DNA from 2 places in the Mesorhizobium sp. WSM1497 genome. Region 1 is predicted to be linked to the other one. Evidence: predicted binding sites of a transcription regulator. Region 1 holds the regulator's gene; the other holds the start of a gene.
The links. The regulator PhoB, encoded in region 1, activates phosphate uptake and scavenging genes when phosphate is short. The targets are predictions, from matches to a motif close to TGTCATNNANCTGTCAT.
Positions count from the first base shown of each region.

Region 1 (4,195 bases):
TTCTTCTGGGCGTTGGCGGGCAGCCAGCCATCCGTGTAGGCTTCGCCGACATTCTTGATCTTGCCGCTGTCAATGGCTTCCTTGAGCACTTCCATTGAGCCCGAGAACAGGAAGTCGGCATTGGGATCGGCACCGGAGCCCTTGATGAAGACGTAGTTGCCTTCCGGCTTGACCTTGAACACTTCGCGGGCCTGCATGCGGCCGACTTCCTTGTTGTCGAAGGTCAGATAGAAAACATCCTTGTTCTCGATCAACCGGTCATAGCCGACGACCGGAATGCCTTCGTCCAGCGCCTTCTGCACGGCCGGGCCGATGGCCGAAGCATCCTGCGCCAGGATGATCAGGGAATTGGCGCCCTGCGAGATCAGGCTTTCGACGTCGGTAAGCTGCTTGCCGGGATTGGACTGCGCATCGGCGGAGATGTACTTGTCGCCGGCGGCCTCGATCGCCGTCTTCATGGCGGCCTCGTCGGTCTTCCAGCGTTCCTCCTGGAAGTTGGACCACGAAACGCCGACGACTTTGTCCTTCGCCTGCGCGACAGACGCGAGCGTCAGCGACATGGCGGCACCCGCCAGGATGGCGGCTGTGAATCTTTTCATATTATCCTCCCTGCGCCGCGTATGGCGCGACCAAACTGGCCCGAGGGCCGGCACAGAGGCCCTATTTTTTCGAGCCTCGAAAAAATACTGGGCCAACGCCCGAACGCTGTCAACATCGATTCTGATGGATTTTGATGTCGTTTCGAATTTTTTTCGGGCCTCGGAATAAATAAATGACACGGCGCGCGGCTTCTGCCAGTATTTGACCGCGTCACCGACAGCGTTCCAGGGCAGGAAGAACCGCGGCGACCGGGAGGATATGAAAGAGCATGTCGGTCGGAATCCGCCACGACGATTTGCGCCGCCGCAACCGCGCGATGGTGATCGCGGCGGTGCGCCGCGCCGGACAGCCGTCGCGCACCGAGATCGCCGCAACCACAAGCCTCAGCCATTCGACGATCTCGGCGATCTCATCCGACCTGATCGTCGCAGGCATCCTGACCGAAAGCAAGCCGAGCGAGGCCGGCTCGCTCAAACGCGGCCGTCCGCAGGTCGGCCTCAGCCTCAATCCAGAAGCGGCCGCGGTAATGACCGTGGTGCTGTCGCTGAACTTCCTCTCGGTCGCCGTCATCGACTATGCCGGCCAGGTAATATCCGAGGAACAGCGTCGGCTCGACACGCTGACGATGTCGCGCGACTCGCTGATCGGTGAGTGCACGGCAATCGTGCGGCGCCGCCTGGAGGATCCCGACCTGGACGTGCGCAGCGTCGCTCGTATCGCGCTGGCCGTCCAGGGCATCACCGACACCCGTGCCCGCGCCATGCTGTGGTCGCCGATCACGCCGCACACCGACATCGCCTTCGCCGACATATTCGAAGAGGAGTTCGGCATCCCCGCCATTATGGAGAACGACTGCAACATGATGGCGGTGGCGCTGCGCTGGCGCGACCCCGATCGTTACCGCGACGATTTCATCGCCATCCTCCTGTCGCACGGCATCGGCATGGGGCTGGTGCTGAAGGGCGAATTGTTCACCGGCACCCATTCCTCGGGCGGCGAATTCGGCCACATGATCCATCGGCCGAACGGCGCGCTGTGTCGCTGCGGACGGCGCGGCTGCGTCGAAGCCTATGCCGGCAATTATGCCATCTGGCGCAACGCGCGGCAGATGGGCGAGGATGCAGAGCCCGTCGCCGATGTCAGCGACGCCGACATACGCGCCCTGGCTGCTGCCGCCCGCGAAAGGGACGGGCCCGAACGGGAAGCCTATCGCAAGGCCGGCGAAGCGCTCGGCTACGGCCTCGGCAGCCTGTTTGCGCTGATCGATCCGGCGCCGGTCGCCATGGTCGGCGTCAGCGCCGCCGCCTTCGACCTGATCGAGCCGGCATTGCGGCAAGCGATTGCCCAGACCGCCGGCGGCCAGCATTCCAAGTCGATTTCCTTCGACACCGAGCCGAACGAACTGCCGCTGATCCGCGAAGGCTGCGCCATGCGGGCGCTGATCTTCGTCGATCAGGAGATTTTTGCGCCGGGCGTGCAGGCGAGATCCGGTCTCGGCGGCAAGAACGTGGCGTGAGTTCAAACGAGGGAGTTCAGTCCTCGCGAATGGCGTAACCCGCCCCACGGATGGTGCGGATGACATCGGGCATACGGCCGTTGTTGACCGCCTTGCGCAGCCGGCCGACATGCACATCGACCGTGCGTTCGTCGATGTAGATCGTCTCGCCCCAGACATTGTCGAGCAGTTGGCTGCGCGAGAACACGCGGCCTGGATGGCGCATCATGAATTCAAGCAGGCGGAATTCCGTCGGCCCGAGCCGGATCTCGCTCTTCTTGCGATAGACACGGTGCGATTCGCGATCGAGCACGATATCGCCGACCTTGAGCACGCTGGACAGCACTTCCGGCTTGGCCCGGCGCAGCAGCGCCTTGACCCTGGCCATGAACTCCGGCGTCGAGAAAGGCTTGACCAGATAGTCGTCGGCACCGGTCGAGAGGCCGCGCACGCGGTCGCTTTCCTCGCCTCGCGCGGTCAGCATGATGATCGGCAGCCGCTCGGTCTCGGGACGCATCCTTAGCCGGCGGCAGAGTTCGATACCGGAAACCGCAGGCACCATCCAGTCGAGCACCAGAAGGTCTGGAACGTTCTCCTGCAGCCGGATTTCGGCCTCGTCGCCGCGCGTCACCACTTCGACCTGATAACCTTCGGATTCGAGATTGTAGCGGAGCAGCACGCCTAGCGGCTCCTCATCCTCCACCACCATGATGCGTGGCGCGATCATCGGCTGGTCACCCCTGTCATGCCGCTGGCGCGGACATTGCCGTCTCGTCCTGCTTCGGACGATTGGCTGGTAACTGCGTGCCGGTCAAAACATAATAGGCATTTTCGGCGATGTTGGTCACGTGGTCGCCGATCCGCTCGAGGTTCTTGGCGCAAAACAACAGGTGCGTGCACGCCGTGATGTTGCGCGGATCTTCCATCATGTAGGTCAGCAGTTCGCGGAACACCGATGTGTATTTGACGTCGATGCGTTCATCATTGTTTCTGAGCGTGGCAAGCGCTGCCGCGTCAGCGGCGGCATACTCGTCGACGACCCCCTGCACCTGGATCAGCACCAGCTGCGCCATTGCGTCGATCGAATGCGAAAGGTCGTGCGGCGTGACGCTCAGCCCGACAGTGCCGACGCGCTTGGCGATGTTCTTGGCAAGGTCCCCGATGCGCTCGAGGTCGCCGGCCATGCGGATCGAACCGACCACCGCACGCAGATCGTTGGCCATCGGCTGGCGCTTGGCGATCAGCGTGATGGCACGATCGTCCAGCTCGCGCTGGCGTGCATCCATGATGGCGTCATCGGAAACCACCCGCTGCGCCAGCGCATTGTCCGAATTGAGCAAAGCCCTGGTCGAGCCACCGACCATCGAGCGGGCGAGATCGCCCATGTCGCGGATCAGCTGGCTGATCTGCTCCAGATCCTCATCGAAAGATGCGACGGTATGTTCACCCATGATCTTCGTCCCTCATATGCCTGAGATCAGCCGAACCGGCCGGTGATGTAGTCCTGGGTGCGTTTGTCGTCGGGGGTGGTGAACATCTTGTCGGTGGCGCCCTCCTCGACCAGATAGCCAAGATGGAACATCGCGGTGCGCTGCGACACGCGCGCTGCCTGCTGCATCGAATGCGTGACGATGACGATCGTATAGTTCTGACGCAGTTCGTCGATCAGTTCCTCGACGCGAGCGGTGGCGATCGGGTCGAGCGCCGAACACGGTTCGTCCATCAGGATCACCTCGGGCGACACGGCGATGGCGCGTGCAATGCACAGGCGCTGCTGCTGGCCACCGGAAAGACCCGTGCCAGGTTCCTGCAAACGGTCCTTGACCTCGTTCCAGATCGCCGCCTTCTTCAGGCTGGACTCGACGATCTGATCCATGTCGGCCTTGCGCTTGGCCAATCCGTGGATGCGCGGCCCATAGGCGACGTTCTCGTAGATCGACTTTGGGAACGGATTGGGTTTCTGGAACACCATGCCGACGCGCGCCCTGAGTTCGACGACATCGATGTTCTTGTCGTAGATGTCCTCTTCGTCGAGCGTTATCTTGCCGGTTACCCGTGCTGAATCGATGGTGTCGTTCATGCGATTGAGGCAGCGCAGGA
Region 1 covers NZ_CP021070.1:1,481,542-1,485,736, reverse strand. The annotation lists gene xylF (D-xylose ABC transporter substrate-binding protein) at 1-599, opposite strand, end outside; gene A9K65_RS07285 (ROK family protein) at 869-2,116, shown strand; gene phoB (phosphate regulon transcriptional regulator PhoB) at 2,133-2,822, opposite strand; gene phoU (phosphate signaling complex protein PhoU) at 2,839-3,546, opposite strand; gene pstB (phosphate ABC transporter ATP-binding protein PstB) at 3,573-4,195, opposite strand, start outside.

Region 2 (4,195 bases), 2.1 Mb from region 1:
TGGCCGATCAGCGTGGACGTGGCGGAGCCCGCGATGCCGAGTTCGGGAAACGGTCCGATGCCGGCGATGAGCAATGGGTTGAGCACGATGTCGAGGACGACGGCCAGCGCCATGAAGAAGAAGGGGGTGCGTGAATCGCCGGCACCGCGCAGCACGGTCATGACGAAGGACAGAAGGTTCATCATCGGCACGGCGACGAAGATGATGCGCAGATAGGAGCGCGCCAGCGGCAAGGCGTCGGCCGGTGTGCCGAGCGTGTTGAGAATGGCGTCAACCCAGATCCAGCCGCAGACCGCGAAGACAACCGAGACGAGGAAGAAGAACGTCGCGCTGGTGCCGACAATGCGGCGCGCCTCGGGCAGGTCGCGGGCACCGACCGACTGGGCCACCAGGATGGTGGCCGCCATGCCGATGCCGAACACAGTGCCGAGGATCAGGAACAGGACGAGGTTGGCGTTAGAGGTGGCGGTCAGCGCCGATTCGCCGAGAAAACGGCCGACCCAGACGGCGTTGATCGAGCCGTTGAGCGACTGCAGCACGTTGGAGCCGAGCACCGGCAGGGAGAACAGCAGAAGCGTGCGCGGGATCGGGCCGCTGGTCAGGTCGCCGGTGCGCCGGCGCGCGGGCATTTTTTCGTCCATGGCGGGCAACTCGGCGGATGGTGATTTGGATCCAGTCCACGATGATATCGCAGGCGGGACCGAGATGCACCCTTGCGAACGCGCCGCACTGAAAGCCGCTGCTTCGTTCATGCCCAGCCGCGAGCCCCAGCGGACGCGCCAAGCGCGCCCGCCTGGGCAGTGGTGGTTACTTCCTGGCGAGACCCGGCAGCGTGACCTGATAGACCAGGAACATGGTGTCGACATCGGCGCCGTCTTCCGCCTTGTAGGATTCGCCGACCTGAAAACCGTCCTGGGCGAGGAAGTCGTTGTCGTTGGCGACGAACAGGAAGTAGTCGTCGGGCAGCTTCGGATCGAGAACGCTGACCACCGACATCGCCTCCCACTTCTCCGACAGGTTGTTCTTGTCGTTCGGCGCGCCATTGTGCAGGCCGAAGCGGCCGAGTTCGCCCTTGTCGTTGATGTCGATGAACGGCGTCAGCTTGGCCGGCATCACCGACGGGTCGAGCACGCCCTTGGGCGCCAGCGGCTTGTCGGCGGCATCGAAGGCGCCGCCGGCGATGTCGGTCGCGGCCGAGACGTCGACGACGAAGATCTGGCGCACCAGCGAGGTGTCGCCCTTCAGCCCCTGGCCGTTGCCGCTGTCGCGCGCCAGCATCAGGAAGGTCTTGTCGGAGAGCGCCACGATCTCGCTCTGCGCGGCGATCTTGGTCTTGCCCTTGGCATCCTTGAACACCGGCAACGGCACGACATACTCATGCGCCAGTTTGAGGTGGGCGAGGTCGGACGCGTCATAGACCAGCGCACGCGTGTTCTGGCGCGTCGCGGGCGAATCGCCGCCATCCTGCCGGGGCGCCGATTGCAGCACCGCGATCAGGAACTTGCCGTCCGGCGTCATCGCCATTCCCTCCAGGCCCTGGTTGTTCTGGCGGCCGGTCTCGGGGTCCTTCGGATCGGGCTCGGCGGCACCGGGTCCCGGATTGTCCGAGGCGAAGTTCGGCGTGCCGTGGCGCATCGGCACGAAGGCGGCCGGTGGCTGGGTTGCCGACAGCAGATGCCCGTCGGCGGAAAACCGATAGATGTTCGGGCCGTATTCGTCGGAGATGAACATCGAACCATCGGGCAGCCGCACGATCGCCTCGTTGTCGAGCGCCAGCTTGCCATTGTCGGCTTGCGGCAGGATCGGCATGTCGCCGCTTGCCGCGCGCACGCCGTTGAGTGGGTCGAGGCCTGTGGCATCAGCCCCCTTGTCGTCGGTGAGAAGCATGGTGTCGGCGAGCGTTGCCTTGACGCCCGTCTGCTCCTGGCCGGCAGCAGGTGCCGCGCCCGGTGCGACCGGAGCAAATTCGATGGCGATCGTGTTGAGGCGCGGCCGGTAGTCGGTGGTGCCGACGACATTGTAGCCACGGTCCGGCAACAGCCAGAGCGAACCCCTGTAGCCGGCGGTGTCATGCGTCCAGCCTGATGCGTCGATCGCCATGCCGGAACCCGAGCCGAAGGTCTCGCCGAACTTGTCGCGCTGAGCGGCCGGGATGCGGCCGACGCCGACCAGCCCCTTGTTGACGAGGCCGCCGACGGTCGCGGTGCTGTCGGCGAGCGCCGGCGCCAAGGCGGTGAACAAGGCCAGCGCGACGCCAAGCGACGCGGGTCGATACAGGTGCTTCATGGATAATCCTCTTTGTGACGGATGTGCCGGAGCGGCCGCGGGACGAAAAACTGAAAGAGGTGCGACATCGATGATGCTGCGCAAGCCTCCCCGAAATGCGGTCTACGGCGCGAACATGATGCTTGCGTGACAGCGCGCAGTGCATGCCGGCGGTCGACGAAAAACGATGCGCGCGCCGGCACTGGACACTTATGTCTAGTAGATATATGCTCCAGTCTTCGGACCAACCGTGGAGGGGAAGCCTTGAAGTCGCACTACCGCGCAGTCGTCATCGGAGGTGGCGTGGTCGGAGCCTCGGTGCTCTATCACCTGACGCGGTTCGGCTGGAGCGATGTGGCGCTGATCGAGCGCGCAGAACTGACGGCCGGTTCGACCTGGCACGCGGCGGCAGGCTTCCATGCGCTCAACGCCGATCCCAACGTGGCGGCGCTGCAGGACTACACCATCAATCTCTACCGGGAGATCGAGGCCGAATCCGGCTGGGATATCGGCCTGCACATGACGGGCGGCGTCAACATCGCCAGCGATCCCGCGCGCTGGGAGTGGCTGAAATCAGCCTGGGCCGTGTTTCAGTCGGTCGGCATCGAGACCGCGCGCCTGGTCACGCCCGACGAGATCAAGGCGATCTGCCCGATCGTCGACGTCACCGGCGTGCTAGGCGGCCTGCATGATTCCAACGAGGGTCACCTCGACCCGTACGGTACCACGCATGCCTATGCGGGTGCTGCGAAGAAGCGCGGCGCCGACATCATCTTGCGCAACCGGGTCGTCGAGCTGAAAGCACGTGCCGACGGGCGCTGGGACGTCATCACCGAGCAGGGCACCATCATCGCCGAGCATGTCGTCAATGCCGGCGGGCTGTGGGCGAAGCAGCTCGGCCGCATGGCCGGCGTCGACCTGCCGGTGACGCCGATGGAGCACCACTATTTCATCACCGATGACATTCCGGAGATCGCAGCACTTGACAGGGAAATCGGCATCGCCGTCGATCTCGACGGCTTTTCGTACCTGCGGCAGGAGCGCAAGGGTGTGCTGCTTGGCGTCTATGAGCAGAACCCAAAGCACTGGAACATGGACGGAGCGCCGTGGGATTACGGCATAGAGCTGATCCCGCAAGACATCGACCGCATCAGCCCGGAACTCGCCAAGGCGCATGAGCGCTTCCCTTGCCTGGCGACGGCCGGTATCCGCAAATGGGTCAACGGCGCCTTCACCTTCACGCCGGACGGCAATCCGATTGTCGGGCCGGTGCGTGGTCTGAAGAACTACTGGGTCGCCTGCGGCGTCATGGCCGGTTTCAGCCAGGGCGGCGGCGTCGGCAAGTCGCTGGCCGAATGGATGATTTTCGGCGAGCCGCAGGCCGACATCTTCGGCATGGATATCGCTCGCTACGGCGCCTTCGCCGCCAACCGCGAATATCTTAGGCAGACGACGCGCCAGTTCTATTCGCGCCGCTTCGTCATGACCTTTCCCAATGAACGGCTGTCCGCCGGCCGGCCGCTGAAACGCCCCGGCGCCTATGACGGCATGAGCGCGGCGGGATGCGAATGGACGGCTTCCTGGGGGCTGGAAATCCCGGCCTATTTCGCGCCGATGGGATTTGCCGAGAGCACGACGCTGCGGCGCTCCAACGCCTTCGACATCGTCGGCGAGGAGGCGCTGCAGGTGCGGCGCGCCGCCGGCCTCGTCGATATCTCGGCCTATGCGCGCTATGCGGTGTCGGGGCTGGGTGCGGAGGCGTGGCTCGACCGGCTGCTCGCCTGCCGATTGCCGAAGCCGGGGCGGGCCGGCCTGGCGCCGATGCTCGGCCATGACGGACGGCTGAAGGGCGACCTCACCGTCTTCAACTGGGGCGGCGGCTCTTATTGGCTGATGGGCTCCTACTATCTCCGGGAATTCCACATGCGCT
Region 2 covers NZ_CP021070.1:3,548,764-3,552,958, forward strand. The annotation lists gene A9K65_RS17210 (MATE family efflux transporter) at 1-629, opposite strand, end outside; gene A9K65_RS17215 (esterase-like activity of phytase family protein) at 808-2,286, opposite strand; gene A9K65_RS17220 (FAD-dependent oxidoreductase) at 2,530-4,195, shown strand, end outside.
Region 2: the regulator PhoB is predicted to act here: its motif matches at 2,402-2,418, upstream of A9K65_RS17215 (esterase-like activity of phytase family protein).